One region of the Streptomyces sp. NPDC005492 genome, then DNA from elsewhere that is predicted to be linked to it. Evidence: riboswitches for the same ligand, from Rfam matches in the RefSeq annotation. Region 1 holds a riboswitch; each other region holds the start of a gene.
The links. Region 1 has a riboswitch for cyclic di-AMP ahead of ABZT04_RS14070 (transglycosylase SLT domain-containing protein). Riboswitches for the same ligand answer to the same signal wherever they lie in the genome.
Positions count from the first base shown of each region.

Region 2: linked by a shared signal. The riboswitch ahead of ABZT04_RS02225 (transglycosylase family protein) and the one ahead of ABZT04_RS14070 (transglycosylase SLT domain-containing protein) in region 1 are both predicted to bind cyclic di-AMP.
Region 3: linked by a shared signal. The riboswitch ahead of ABZT04_RS27400 (LysM peptidoglycan-binding domain-containing M23 family metallopeptidase) and the one ahead of ABZT04_RS14070 (transglycosylase SLT domain-containing protein) in region 1 are both predicted to bind cyclic di-AMP.

Region 1 covers NZ_JBEXDX010000008.1:170,413-175,428, reverse strand. The annotation lists gene ABZT04_RS14080 (peptide MFS transporter) at 1-588, shown strand, start outside; gene ABZT04_RS14075 (CocE/NonD family hydrolase) at 604-2,598, shown strand; cyclic di-AMP (ydaO/yuaA leader) riboswitch at 2,830-3,033, shown strand; gene ABZT04_RS14070 (transglycosylase SLT domain-containing protein) at 3,037-3,504, shown strand; gene ABZT04_RS14065 (HAD family hydrolase) at 3,501-4,319, opposite strand; gene ABZT04_RS14060 (LacI family DNA-binding transcriptional regulator) at 4,426-5,016, opposite strand, start outside.
Region 2 covers NZ_JBEXDX010000001.1:477,085-482,100, reverse strand. The annotation lists gene eno (phosphopyruvate hydratase) at 1-748, opposite strand, end outside; gene ABZT04_RS02225 (transglycosylase family protein) at 1,041-1,727, opposite strand; cyclic di-AMP (ydaO/yuaA leader) riboswitch at 1,731-1,902, opposite strand; gene ABZT04_RS02220 (transglycosylase family protein) at 2,096-3,067, opposite strand; gene ABZT04_RS02215 (cytochrome P450) at 3,193-4,518, opposite strand; gene ABZT04_RS02210 (hypothetical protein) at 4,515-5,016, opposite strand, start outside.
Region 3 covers NZ_JBEXDX010000022.1:116,601-121,616, reverse strand. The annotation lists gene ABZT04_RS27405 (alpha-galactosidase) at 1-858, shown strand, start outside; cyclic di-AMP (ydaO/yuaA leader) riboswitch at 1,162-1,324, shown strand; gene ABZT04_RS27400 (LysM peptidoglycan-binding domain-containing M23 family metallopeptidase) at 1,329-2,237, shown strand; gene ABZT04_RS27395 (SGNH/GDSL hydrolase family protein) at 2,437-3,222, shown strand; gene ABZT04_RS27390 (TetR/AcrR family transcriptional regulator) at 3,300-3,914, opposite strand; partial or broken gene ABZT04_RS27385 (Glu/Leu/Phe/Val dehydrogenase dimerization domain-containing protein) at 3,959-5,016, opposite strand, start outside.

The sequences.
Region 1 (5,016 bases):
GTCTTCAACTTCATCCTCTTCCAGGCCTATTCGACGATGATGCTGCTGGCCGCCTCGAACGCCGAGACGACCATCCTGGGCTTCGACTTCCCCGCGAGCTGGTACGCAAGCGCGCTCGGCGCCTTCGAGGTCGGGCTCGCGCCCGTGGTCGCCGCCCTCTGGGTCCGCATGGGCCGTAGCCAGCCGCACGCCTCCAACAAGATCGCGATCGGGGTCGTCCTGGGCGGCCTGTCGTTCCTGCTGATGGTCCTGCCGACCTCCGGGCACGCGAACAACGACTACCTGATGTCCGCCTGGTGGATCGTCGGTTCGTACTTCCTGCTCGGCCTCGGCGACATCCTGCTGGAGACCTCCGGCATGTCGGCCACCACCAAGCTCGCCCCGGCCGCCTTCTCCAGCCAGACCATGTCCCTCTGGTTCCTGTCCCTCGCTCTCGCCAACGGCATCCAGGCCCAGACGGTGAAGTTCTACGACGACGTCTCCAAGCCGGCCTACTTCGGCGTCAACGGCGCCATCGCGGTGGCCGCCGGCCTCGCGGTGACGGCCGCCGCGCCCTGGCTGCGCCGCACCATGCACCCGGTCCACTGAACCTGCGGGGTCCTCATGCGCATCCGTACGACCTTCCCCCACGAAAGCACCCACGAGGACCTCCGCATCCCCCTCCCGGACGGAACCCGCCTCTACGCACGCGTGTGGCGCCCGGTGACGGACGAGCCCGTGCCGGCCCTCCTCGAATACCTCCCGTACCGCCTGACCGACTGGACCGCGCCCCGCGACGCCCAGCGCCACCCCTGGTACGCGGGACACGGCTACGCCTCCGTCCGGGTCGACGTGCGCGGGCACGGCAACAGCGAGGGCATGCCCACGGACGAGTACTCGGCCGTCGAGCTGGCCGACGGGGTCGAGGTCGTCAACTGGCTTGCCGCGCAACCCTGGTGCACCGGCAAGGTCGGCATGTTCGGTATCTCCTGGGGTGGTTTCAACTCGCTCCAGATCGCGGCCCTCGCGCCGGAGCCGTTGAAGGCGATCGTCACGGTCTGCTCGACCGACGACCGCTACGACAACGACGTGCACTACATGGGAGGTTCGGCCCTCGCCGTCGACCTGCACGCCTGGGCGGCCACCATGCTCGCCTTCGTCGCGCGCCCGCCGGACCCCGCGTACGCGGGCCTCGTCTGGCGGGACATGTGGCTCGAACGCCTGGAACAGATCGACCCGTTCATCCACACCTGGCTGGCCCACCAGATCCGGGACGACTACTGGAAGCACGGCAGCGTCCGCGAGGACTACGGCGCGATCGGCGCGGCCGTCCTCGCGGTGGGCGGCTGGCACGACCCGTACCGGGACACCGTCCTACGGCTCGTCGAGCACCTCCCGCCCGACCGGGTGCGCGGCCTGATCGGACCCTGGTCCCACCAGTACCCCGACCGGGGCCTGCCGCCGGGACCCGCGATCGGCTTCCTCCAGGAGACCCTGCGCTGGTGGGACCACTGGCTCAAGGGCGAGGACACCGGCGTCACCACCGACCCGCTCCTGCGCGCCTACGTCAGCGACGCGCATCCCCCGGCCACGGTCTACGACACCCTGCCGGGCCGCTGGGTCGGCGAGCCGTCCTGGCCCTCGCCGCATGTGAAGACGACGACGTACGGTCTGCGCGGCGCGCCCGTGATCGTCCGCTCCCCCATGCACACCGGTGTGGACGCGGGCCGGTTCTTCCCCTTCGGGAACGACGCCGATCTGCCGCCGGACCAGCGGGACGAGGACGCGCGGTCGGCGTGCTTCGAGTTCGAGGTGCCGGACGAGACCTGGGTGCTGGGCCGGCCCAGGGTGCGGCTGCGGCTGACCTGCCCGGTGCCGCGCGGGCAGGTGATCGCCCGGCTGTGCGACGTCGCCCCGGACGGCTCCTCGACCCTGGTCACCCGGGGTGTGCTGAACCTGTCGGCGCGGCACGGCCGGGACCGGGCGGTGCCGTGGACGCCGGGTGCCACCGAGGACGTGGCCTTCGAGCTGAACGGCATCGGGTACGCCGTCCCGCCCGGTCATCGCATCCGGCTCGCGGTGTCCTCGGCGTACTGGCCGTGGATCTGGCCCCAGCCGGAGTCGGCGGCCGGCTTCACCCTGGACCCGGAGGGCAGCGCGCTCGAACTCCCGGTGCGGGAGCGGGAATTGACGGGTCATATTTCCTTCGAGGAGCCCGAGGAGGCCGAGCCGCTCGGAGTGAGCGAGCCGGTCACCCTCGACGAGCCACGCCCCGAGCGACTGGTCGTGCGGGATGTCGCGAAGGGCGAGTGGCGGCTGGAGGTGGACCCCCGGTACGGCGGGACGCGTGTGTATCCCGACGGGCTGGAGTTCACCGAGGACGCGCTGGAGACGTACACGATCGACGAGTCGGACCCGCTGTCGGCGCGCACCCGCTCGGACTGGTCGATCCGGCTGCACCGGCCGGAGTCGGCCTGGGACACGACCGTGCGCACGCGGTCGGAGATCACGTGCGACGAAACGGACTTTATTACCTCGAATGAGGTCATCTGCACCGAAGGCGGAGAGGTGATCTTTCACCGAACGTGGGAGAAAAGGATTCCGAGAACTGCTAGTTGAGGCCGAATGCCCGATTTGCCGTTCTTAATCCTCCCGTGAGTTGGGTCACGTATTTCTATGAATGACCTGTGTCCCACTCTGTCCGCGTTTCCCCTTGTGGCGTTTGACAGTTGACCCTTGGCTCACGCAAAGGATCAAGTGCCCCATACGCCTCAGACCAAGGTCAATAGGGGTTAGGTGTGATTCCGCCACTTGTTCCGGACATGTGCTCTCGCATACGTTCCCGCCCTGTCGAGCGGAACGCCGAATCCTGCCGCCGCCCGACATCCCAGTCACGAACATCTCGCACGGCAGGAGCGGGGGAACCAGGTAAGTCGCCGGACCGGTCAGCACGACCGGGACGGCTTGGGGTTAAGCCACGTCCGCAAGGACGCGGCCGGGCACCTCCCAGCCCGAACCCGACAGCTCACCTCGCAGGCGACGGAGAGGAACCTCGTCATGCCTGCAACCGCTCAGTCCCGCCGCGCCCGCCTGGTCCGCAACCTCGCCGTCCTCGGCACCGGTGCCGCGATCCTCGCCCTGCCGATCGTCGGCGCGACCACCGCCTCGGCCGCCACGACCACATCGACCACGGCCGCCGGCTACCCCAACAACCTCGACGGCTGGATCCGCGAGTCCCTCGCGATCATGGCGCAGAAGGGGATTCCGGGCACGTACAACGGCATCTACCGCAACGTGATCCGCGAGTCCTCCGGCAACCCGTGGGCCATCAACAACTGGGACTCCAACGCCGCCGCCGGTACGCCGTCGAAGGGCCTGCTCCAGGTCATCGACCCGACCTTCAACGCCTACCACGTGGCGGGAACCTCGTTCGACCCGTACGACCCAGTCGCGAACATCACCGCCGCCTGCAACTACGCGGCAGCGGTGTACGGCTCCATCGACAACGTGTACGGCGCCTACTAGAAACCGGCGTCCACCAGCAGTCTTTCGAGGACGACGGCGATGCCGTCGTCCTCGTTCGACGTCGTCACCTCGTCGGCCACCGCCTTGAGTTCGGGATGGGCGTTGGCCATCGCCACGCCATGGGCCGCCCAGTCGAACATCGGGATGTCGTTCGGCATATCGCCGAAAGCGATGGTGTCGGCGGGGGTCAGGCCCAGATGCCGGGCGGCGAGGGCGAGGCCGGTCGCCTTGGTGATGCCGAGTGGCTGGAGTTCGACGGTGCCGGGGCCCGACATGGTGACCGAGGCCAGCGAACCCACCACCGAACGCGCCGTGCACGCCAACTCGTCGTCCGCCAGGGCGGGATGACGCAGCAGCACCTTGCTGATCGGCTCGGCCCACAGGTCGTCCCGCCGCTCGACCCGTACGGCGGGGAGCGTGGGGTGCGGCATGAGGTAGCCGGGCTCGATGAGGGTGAGGCCGTCCACCCCGTCCTGGTCGACAGCCGCGTACACCTGGCCCACCTCGGCCTCGATCTTGCCGAGCGCGGTCTCCGCCAACTCCCGGTCCAGGGTGACCGACCAGAGCAGACGGTCCGCGCCGGCGTCGTACAACTGCGCGCCCTGTCCGCACACCGCGAGCCCCCTGGAGCCGAGGTCGTCGAGGAGCGGCCGCACTCTCGGGGCGGGCCGGCCGGTGACGACGAGATGCCGGGCACCGGCCGCCGCCACCCGCCGCAGCGCGGCGAGGGACCGGTCGGAGAGCGTGTCGTCGCCGCGCAGCAGCGTCCCGTCCAGGTCGGTGGCGATCAGTGCATATGCGAGGGGTGCGGCCATGATCAGAGAATACGGATGGAAAGCCCCACCGACTCGACACGAACCGGACGGCTGCTGCCTTCACATCCGTTGACCCGTGTTCCGGTTGGTTTGACAGACAAGGCCGTTATGCCGACTCCCGGACGACCAGTTCCGTCGGCAGGATGACGCCCGCCGTGTCCTCGCCGGCGATCTGGGCGAGCAGCATGCGGACCATCTCGGCGCTGATGCGGTCGTAGGGCTGGCGCATGGTGGTGAGGGCCGGGGTGATGGAGGTGGCCGCCGCCGAGTCGTCGAAGCCTCCGACAGCGATGTCATCGGGGACCGAACGGCCGGACTGCTGGAGGGTGTTGACGACTCCGAGGGCCATGAGGTCGGAGGCGACGAACACCGCGTCGATGTCGGGGGCCTGCGCCAGGAGGCGGCGGGCGGCCTCCTCACCGCCGGTGCGGCGGTAGTCGCCCTCGACCACGAGCGCGGGGTCGTGGGGCAGACCTGCTTCGGTGAGGACGTCTCGGTAGCCGGCGAGACGGTCGGGGCCGCCGGGGGCGTCGAGCGGTCCGGTGACCATGGCGATGCGGCGGCGGCCGCGGGCGATGAGATGGCGGACCATCTCCTGGGCGCCGTCACGGTCGGCGGCGGCCACATAGCTGTACTTGGAGGCGGTGCCGAGCGGCTTGCCGCAGGCCACCAACGGGATCCCGGCGTCCCGGAGTTC
Region 2 (5,016 bases), on a different contig from region 1:
ACTCGGAGGCGGCTACATCAAGCGCCAGGGCAATCTGCTCGCCGGGGATGTAACCGGCCTGCTTGATGGCCTCGATGATGAGGTCGAGGGCGGCGCGGTTGGACTCCAGGTTCGGGGCGAAGCCGCCCTCGTCGCCGAGGCCGGTGGACAGGCCCTTGGTCTTCAGCACCTTCTTGAGGGTGTGGTAGACCTCGGCGCCCCAGCGCAGCGCCTCGGAGAAGGACTCCGCGCCGATCGGGGCGATCATGAACTCCTGGATGTCCACGTTCGAGTCGGCGTGCGAGCCGCCGTTCAGGATGTTCATCATCGGGACGGGCAGCAGGTGCGCGTTCGGGCCGCCCAGGTAGCGGAAGAGCGGGAGGTCGCTGGCCTCGGACGCGGCGTGGGCGACGGCGAGGGAGACGCCGAGGATGGCGTTGGCGCCGAGCGAGCCCTTGTTGTCGGTGGCGTCCAGGTCGAACATCGCCTGGTCGATCAGGCGCTGCTCGGTGGCGTCGTAGCCGACGAGCTCCGGGCCGATCTGCTCGATGACGGCGAGGACGGCCTTCTCGACACCCTTGCCGCCGTAGCGGTTGGGGTCACCGTCACGCAGCTCGATGGCCTCGAAGGCACCCGTGGAGGCGCCGGACGGAACGGCGGCACGACCCGTGCTGCCGTCGTCGAGGCCGACCTCGACCTCGACCGTGGGGTTGCCTCGGGAGTCCAGGATTTCCCGGGCTACGACGACGTCGATGGACGGCACGAGCATCTCCTTCTTCAATGTGACGCGGCTACGCAGTACCGCGGTGGGCTCTGCGAGACGAGCCTAACCGGCTCCGGGCGATCGGCCAGTCTGTCGACCATCCCTTGAGCAGAACCGAGAGTAAATTGTTTCCGAACGGAACAAAAACCGCTCCGGAAGCGTGCGCAAAAAAGCCCCGCCCCGGTGCGTACGGGGGAACACGCACCGGAGCGGGGAGCCCGTGGGGGACGGGGGTGACCCTCACGAGGTCTCCATGGTGCAGTCCACGGATGTGAGGGCGCTGTGGTTCAGCTGAGTACTACTTAAGGTGGAGCTGCTGACCCGGGTAGATGAAGTCGGCGTCGTCGATGATGTCCTTGTTCAGCTTGAACAGCTTCTGCCAGCCGCCCTTCACCTTGTGCTTCTCGGCGATGGAGCTGAGGGTGTCACCCTTGACGACCTTGTACTCGCCGTCCCCCTTCTTGACCTTCTTGCCGGTCGGGGTGGTGACGGTCTTCTTGGCGGCCGGGCGCTCGGCGGAGCGGGAGGCCGTCGTGTCGGAGGTGGAGCGCTCGCTGGTGCTGCTGCTCGACGAGCTGCTGCTGGAGGAGCTGGAGCTGCCGCCGGAGTAGGTGGCGCTCGACAGGCCGGTGCCGCAGACGGGCCAGGCACCCTTGCCCTGGGCGGCGAGAACCTTCTCCGCCACGGCGATCTGCTGGGCCTTGGAGGCCTGGTTCGCGGTGGAGGCGTAGGCGGTGCCGCCGTACGCGGCCCACGTCGAGGCGGAGAACTGGAGACCGCCGTAGTAGCCGTTGCCGGTGTTGATGGACCAGTTGCCGCCGGACTCGCACTGGGCGACCGTGTCCCACTCAGAGGCGGTGGCGGCGGAGGCGTTGCCGGCCGCCATGAGCGGGGCGGCGATGGCGACACCGGTCACGCTGGCGAGCGTGGCGACGCGGGTGGCCTTGGACGGACGGCGGTGCTTGCCCTTGCCGGAAAACAGCATGGAAGATCCCCTCACCGACGCCTGCGAGGTGAGCTGTCGGGTTCGGGCCGTGTGAGTTGCCCGGCCGCGCACCTCGCGGTGCGCGACTTAACCCCAAGCCGGATCCAGCAGCCTCAACTGCCGGGCCCAGCACTTACCTTGGGTCCCCCGCTCCTGCCTACGGCGCTTGACGCGACGACTGTTCCCGGAAGCCGCTGGCAGGACTCGGCGTGTGCGGCAGCCGGGGCTCGTGGTGACGAGCGGCCTTGACCGTAGACAGGGAATCGGCGGAATTTCAAAGACGATCAGGGCTTCTGAGACTCATCCCACACTTTCACCAAACCGGACATTCAGCGCGAAGCGTGACGTGAACTCCCGCTGTTTTCCTGCTACTTTCCGCCCGTTTCAGCGCTCACGTCCAAGGTCTGACCGGCGGCGATCCGGGTCGGATCGGCGCCTATCACCTTTTTATTCTCGGCGTACAGCGCGCGCCATCCGCCGTCGAAGCCAAGGGAGTCGGCGATCGACGCGAGGGAGTCGCCGGCACGGACGGTGTACGTCTTCGCCGTCACACTCTCCTCGGCGCTCGCCCCGCGATGCTTTCCGGTGCTTCCCTGGTCGCTGCTTCCCTCATCGGTCGCATCACCGAGCGCACCGGTGTCGACGAGGCTCCACTTCCCCACCGCCTGCTCCGAGTTGTCCGATTCGTCGAGTTTCGGAGATGCGGAGGCCGAGGCGCCACTCGCCGAAGGAGTGGTGGACTTGTCGGACTTGGTGGAGTTGTGCGTCGCGGAGGACGAGGGGCTGCTCGACGGGTCGGCGGCGGAGGAGTCGGACGAATCCGATGAATTCGAGTCCGTACTGCCGGAGTCGGACAGGCCGGACGAGCCCGATGTACCGGAGGAGTCGGTGGAGCCCGAGGAGTCCGTCGCGTCGGCCGACGGCGAGTCGCTCGCGACGCCCGTGTCGACGTTCGTCGAACCCGAGGTCGTGGTGAGGCCGGAGAGCAGCGCGCAGGTGGTCCACGCGGAGGTGCCCTTGGCGTCGAGGATCTTCTCGGCGACGGCTATCTGCTGGGAGCGGCTGGCCAGGTCGGCGCTCGGGGCGTACTCGAGACCCCCGTACTTGTCCCAGTCGTCCTGGGTGATCTGGAGCCCGCCGTAGTAGCCGTTGCCGCTGTTCTCGCTCCAGGAGCCGCCGCTCTCGCACTCGGCCACCTTGTCCCAGGTGGTGCCGTCGGCGGCGTTCGCGGCGGCGGCGCCGAGGAGCGGGATGGCGATGGCGGAGCCGGTCACCCCGGCCGCGACGAGCAGAGCCGGAGCCTGACGGGGGCGACGGTGACGACCGTTCCCGGAGAGCATGCGGAGGCCTTTCGCGTGACAGCGGGGGAGCGCGCGGCGGGTGGTGCGGGGCGCCGCGCTGGTACGTGAACGTAGCCGCAGTCGATCACTTGTCACAAGTTAATGCCACGCAGATCACGTGAAGATCACAGAGTTGAAGAAGTGTCATCTTCGGGTTTGGCGGCCCGAATCACCCGTTCCGGGGTGAACTCCACGGGCAGGGTGCGCAGTCCGCGCATGATGAGCCCGCCGCGCCAGCGCAAGTCGGCGGGGTCCGCCGCGAGTTGCAGGTCCGGGAGGCGGGTGAGGAGGGTGGCCAGCGCGGTCTGGCCCTCCAGGCGGGCGAGCGGGGCACCAAGGCAGTAATGAATGCCGTGGCCGTAACCGAGGTGTTGATTGTCACGCCGTCCGAGATCGAGGACGTCGGGATCGGCGAACCGTTCCGGATCGCGGTCCGCGGCGGCCAGGACGACGAGCACGGGGTCGCCTGCCGCGATGTCCTGCCCGCCGAGGGTGAGGGGCCCGGTGGCGAAGCGCCAGGTAGCCAGCTCCACCGGACCGTCGTAGCGCAGGAGTTCCTCGACGCCGGTTTCGAGGAGCCCGTGTTCGCCCGCGGCCAGGGACTTCTCCAGGCGGGTGCGCTGGTCGGGGTGGGTGAGGAGGGCGTAGGTGCCGTTGCCGATGAGGTTCACGGTCGTCTCGAAGCCGGCGAACAACAGGATGAAGGCCATCGCCGCGGCCTCGTTCTCGGTGAGGTGCTCGCCGTGGTCGGAGGCGCGAATGAGGCCGGAGATGAGGTCCTCGCCGGGGAGGGGGTCCGGGGTGTCGGGGAGGGCCTCGCGCTTGCGGTGGATGAGGTCGGCGAGATAACCGCGCATCTTCTTGACGGACCGGGCGACTCCGCCCCTCGGGCCTCCCCCGTGCCGAATCATCATGCCCGCCCAGTCGCGGAAGTCGTCCTGGTCCTCGCGGGGGACGCCGAGCAGGTCGCAGATGGCGTAGATGGGGAGCGGGAAGGCGAAGTCGTGGATGAGGTCGGCGGAGCCGCTCCGCGCGAACCTGTCGATGAGTTGGTCCGTCAACTCCTGCACCCGGGGCGCGAATTCGGCCACTCGGCGCGGGGTGAACGCCTTGCTGACCAGTCGGCGCAGGCGGGTGTGGTCCGGCGGGTCGATGTTGAGCAGATGCGTCATCAACTCGGCCTTGCGCTCACCCGGGATACCGGTCTTGCCCTTGGCGTGGGCCGGTTCGTCATGATGCGCGGGATTCTTGGAGAGCCGCGGCTCGGCGAGGGCCTGCTTGGCATCGACGTAACGGGTGACCAGCCAGGCTTCCACTCCGCTGGGAAGCCGCGTCCGGTGCACGGGGGCGTGCTCGCGGAGCCAGGCGTAGGCGGGGTAGGGATTGGTGGCGAACTCCCAGGTGAAGAGTTCGGGGGCGGGGTGGGGGGTGGGGGGCTGCTGGTCTGTCACTCCTTGACGGTATCTGGGGTGGCGGGGTGCCTCATGTCGGCTGCCTTGCGGTACCAGGACTTGGCTTCTTCGGAGTTGCCCTGTTTTTCGAGGAGGAGGGCGAGGCGGTAGGCGGCGTAGGAGTCGCCTGCCTCGTAGCCCTTCTCGTAGTCCTTACGGGCCTCCTGCGCGTGTCCCTCCTCTTCCATCAGGACGCCGTGGTGGGCGTTGTCCAAGGGGTAGGCGGCGGCGGGCGCGAAATACTCCCCGACCGCCTTGGAGGTCGGCGGATCGTTCCGCATGTACGCCAAGAGCGTGCCGGCCGGCTCATCGCCCGCCTCTGCGGCTCGGGTCAACCACACGCGAGCCGTTCCCGTCTCGTTCGCCAGGAGGTGGAGCACTCCAGTACTCCTGGCGACTTCGGCGTATCCGCTCCGCTCCGCCTCCACATACCAGTCGCCTGCCCCCTCAAAATCACCGTCGGCGAGCAGTAGATCCCCCAGCCGATGCTGCGCCTCC
Region 3 (5,016 bases), on a different contig from region 1:
CGGACGGAGTTCCGCAATCAGCTCGTGCTGAACCTGGCGCGCGAGGACGTCCAGGAGTACCTCTGGGAGCGCCTCGACACGCTCCTGAGCAGCGCCCCCGTCGACTATGTGAAGTGGGACTTCAACCGCTGCTTCACCGACGCCGGCTGGCCCGGCGAGGCCTATCCGCAGCGCCTCTGGGTCGACCATGTGCGCGCCCTGTACGCCCTGTTGGACCGGCTGCGGGCCGCCCACCCCAAGGTCGCCTTCGAGTCCTGCTCGGGCGGTGGCGGCCGGATCGACCTCGGCATCATGAGCCGCACCGACCAGGTGTGGACCTCCGACAACACCGACCCGCTGGACCGGCTCGCCATCCAGCACGGCTTCAGCCAGATCCACCCCGCGCGCGTGATGGCCGCCTGGGTCACCGACAGCCCGAACACCCAGCTCAACGACCGGGTCAGCAGTCTGCGCTTCCGGTTCGTGAGCGCCATGTCCGGAGTGCTCGGTGTGGGCGGCGACCTCTCGGAGTGGACCGAGGAGGAACTCGCGGAGGCCCGCCAATGGGTGGACCTCTACAAGGAGATCCGCCCGCTCGTCCAGCGCGGCGACCTCCACCGGCTGCGCCCGCCGCAGGGCGGACTGAGTGCGGTGCAGTACGTGCGCGGCGACGAGACCGTCGTCCTCGCCCTCCTTCAGGCGCAGCACTACGGCGAGCCGGTACCGGCCCTCCGGCTGCGCGGGCTCGACCCGACGGCGTCGTACGAATGCCTCGAAACGGGCGAAGTCCACCGAGGTGCGGTCCTGTTGCACCACGGGCTGCGCACCGGGCTGCGTGGTGACCTCGATGCGACGGTTCTCCGCCTGCGTCGCATCTGAGCCTTCTGTCCTAATTGCAGCCTTCGTTCCAACTCGCTCTGGAGTAAAGGAAGCTGAGGAGAAGGTACGTGAGCAGCGTCATATTCGTGACCGTACGTCGTTCGTCATGTTCACGTAATTGACGTGCTATTCCTGGGGAATTGAGGGGCGGAGTCCGGTGGGAATTCACGGAGGGTGACTGTGAATTCCCACAGGGGATCACAAGAAACGCAAATCCGTGGAACCTCCTGCTTGTCCCTTTGCGTCTTCCTCGCTTACGTTCGCCACCAATCCGGACGGACGCCCAATCCTGCCGCCGACCGGAATCCGCACACACCCACCCGTATGCGGCAGGAGCGGGGGACCCACAGGTACGACGCCTGTTCCGGTCTCCGGAACGGGCTTGGGGTAAAGCCGCGACCAGCGCGCGGCCGGGCATCTCCAGCCCGCACCCGACAGCTCACCTCGCAGGCGCCGGAGAGGAATTCGTCATGCCCGCGAAGGGTAAGCACCGCCGCCCGAAGTCCCAGCGCCTCACCCGCTCGATGGCCGTAGCCGGAACCGGCGGCGCAGCCCTCGCCCTTCCGCTCATGGGAGCCACCGGCGCCCATGCCGCGACCACGACATCCGCTCCGGAAAAGGCGGTTCAGTCCGTTCCGGCGACCGAGAAGACGGTCGCCGAGAAGACCGTCTCGAAGTCGACGGGCGTCAGGACGTATTCGGTACGGTCGGGCGACTGGCTCGCGAAGATCGCCGAGGACCAGAACGTCACCGGCGGCTGGAAGAAGCTCTACCAGGACAACCGCGAGGTCATCGGCGGCGATCCGTCGCTGATCCACCCGGGCCTGAAGCTCACCCTCGGCCAGAAGGCCACGACGAGCGGGACGGACAAGACCGAGTCGTCCAACTCGTCCAAGACGACCGGCTCTTCGTCCTCCTCGTCTTCTTCCTCTTCGGCGTCTGCGGCTTCTTCGTCGAAGAGCACGTCCACCGGCTACGCCCTTCCCGTGACCGGTGCCACCATCGGCACCGGCTATCACGTCGCGGGCAGCATGTGGTCCAGCGGCTACCACACGGGCGTCGACTTCGTGGTCCCGACCGGCACCACCGTCAAGGCGATCGCCGCGGGCACGGTCGTCTCGGCGGCCTACGACGGCGCGTACGGCAACGAGGTCGTGATCCGGCACGCGGACGGCAAGTACTCGCAGTACGCCCACATGTCGCAGTTGTCCGTCTCGGCCGGCCAGACCGTGACCGAGGGCCAGCAGATCGGCCTCTCCGGCGCGACCGGCAACGTCACCGGCCCGCACCTGCACTTCGAGATCCGGACCACGCCGTACTACGGCTCGGACGTGGACCCGGTCGCCTACCTCCGCTCGCACGGAGTCTCCGTCGGCTGAGGTCGGTGCTGACACCTGGTCAGGGGCACGGCAGTTCCGGAGTCAACGCCCCTGACCAGAGACTTATTCCGACTTTGGACAACGCTTTACACGTGGCTTATCTCACCGACCGTCAACCCCTAAATACGATCGCGTAGGTCACAGCCCAGGGTGAATTATGGTTGCCGTGGCAGACGATTCGAAGAGTGACAACAGATCAGTGATCGGGTCGTACGTGGCGGTGGGGGACAGCTTCACCGAGGGCGTCGGCGACCCCGGGCCCGACGGAGCGATGGTCGGCTGGGCCGACCGGTTCGCGGTACTGCTCGCGGATCGCCGTCCCGAGGGCGACTTCGAGTACACCAACCTTGCCGTCCGCGGGAAACTCCTCGACCAGATCGTGGCCGACCAGCTCACCCGCGCCAAGGAGATCGGCCCCGACCTGGTCTCCTTCTGCGCGGGCGGCAACGACATCATCCGTCCCGGCACCGACCCCGACGAGGTCGCCGAGCGCTTCGAACGCGCGGTCGCCGACCTCACCTCCGCCGTCGGCACCGTCATGGTGACGACCGGCTTCGACACCCGTGGCGTGCCGGTGCTCAGGCATCTGCGCGGCAAGATCGCCACCTACAACGGACATGTGCGGGCCATCGCCGACCGGTACGGCTGCCCGGTGCTCGACCTGTGGTCCCTGAAGACGGTCCAGGACCGGCGGGCCTGGGACGGCGACCGGCTCCACCTCTCTCCCGAGGGCCACACGCGCGTGGCCCTCCGCGCCGGCCAGGTCCTCGGCGTCGAGGTCCCGGCCGACCCCGACCAGCCCTGGCCGCCCCTGCCACCGCGCGGCCCGCTCGACATCCGCCGCGACGACGTGCACTGGGCGCGCGAGTACCTGGTCCCATGGATCGGCCGCCGACTGCGCGGCGAGTCCTCGGGCGACCACGTGGAGGCCAAGGGGGCGCTGTCGCCCGACGACATCAAGATGCGGATCGAGGCGGTGGCCTGAGGGGGTGAGGGGCGCGGTTGCCGCGCCGCCTCGCAGGGGACCGCAGTGGAGTGGTGTGGCCACGAACCGAGCCCGTCTCAGGACGCGGTCAACGCCGCCACTTCCAGGCCCAGTTCGCGGGCGAGGGCCTCGTCGACCCACTCCAGGGCCCGCGCCCGCGGCACCGCTCCCGCGTACGCCGTCAGTTGTACGGCGAGGCCGTCCAGGAGGGCCGTGAGGCGCAGGGCGGTGCCGTTCGGGTCCGGGCAGTGGAACTCGCCGGCGGCGACTCCCTCGGTGACGACCTCCGCGAGCGCCCGCTTCCACTGCCGGTCGAGATCGCGGGTGACGTCCAGGAGGGCGGGTTCGCGAAGGGCCGCCGCCCAGCCCTCGATCCACAGCCGCCAGCCCTTGGCCTGCCCGGTCGGCGCGTACCAGCGCACCGCTGCCCGCAGTCGGCGCAGCGCGGTCGTCCGGCGGCCGAGCAGCTTGCGCAGATGCGCGAGGTCGTCCTCGGCGGCGAAGGCGAAGGCGGCGGCGACCAGTTTCTCCTTGGTCGAGAAGTGATAGAGCACCAGCGCGTTGCTCACACCGAGCGCCGAGGCCACGTCGGCGATCCTGACCGCCGCCACGCCCCGCGCCTCGATCTGCTCGACGGCGGCCCGCAGCAACTCCGCCCGCCGCTCCGCCACGCTCAACCGCACTCTCGCCACGCGGTCACCCTAATCCGTGGCCCGCGAAGGCGTCGCCCCGTGCCTCACCGGTACCAGCCGAAGCGCTCCGCGATGACCGGCAGCCGGTCCGCGACGATGGCGTGCGCGGCGGCCCGCGGTGTCGTGCCGTCGGCCTCCGCGCGGGCCAGCATCCGGTCGATCAGGGCGCGCATCGACCGCCGCGTGTGGGCGAACGCCTCGTCCGCGTCCGCGCCGATGTCGCCGAACAGCGTCCACCACCACCAGGCGTTCGTCCCGGAGTTCACGACCACGTCCGGGAGCACGGTGACCCCGCGCGCGGCGAGCGCCTCCTCGGCCTCCGGCAGGACGGGCATGTTGGCCGCCTCGACGATCCAACGAGCGGTGATCCCCTGCTGGTTCGTGGTGTCGATCGCGTACGACACGGCCGCCGGAACCAGCACCTCCGCCGCGACGGACAGCCAGTCCTCGCCGGGGAGTTCACGGTCGCCGGGGCGCAGCACGCGGCGGTCCACGGTGCCGTACGCGTCCCGCGCCGCGAGCAGCGCGTCCACGTCGAGCCCGGCCGGGTTGGCGATCGTGCCCTTGACGTCGGCCACGGCCACGACCGTCAGCCCCGCGCGCGTGAGGAACCGTGCCGTGGCCCCGCCCATGGTGCCAAGACCCTGCACGGCGGCCCGCGTTCCCGCATACGGCACCCCCGCCCGGTCCAGCGCCGCGAGCACCGACTCGGCGACCCCGCAGCCGCCGACCAGTTCGTCGAGACCGATGCCGTCCACCTCGACCGCGAAGGCGTCCGCGAGCCGCCGCCGCGCCGTCGCCTCGTCGTCGAGCAGCGGATACACGGCCTGGATCGACGACACGAGCCCCGCCTCCGCGGCGGCCCGGTCGACCAGGTCCTGGCTGAGCCCGAGGTCCTCACCCGTCGTCCAGAAGCTCTCGATGTACGGCCGCATGGCCCGCAGGTAGCGCACGAGGAGGCCGTACGACACCGGGTCCTGGGGGTCGCAGTCGATGCCGCCCTTCGCGCCGCCGAGAGGGACGTAACGGCCCTCCGGGTCGTAGTGCAGCGCCTCTTTCATGGTCATCCCGCGGGCGAGCCCGCCACCTCGTCCAGCGTGCA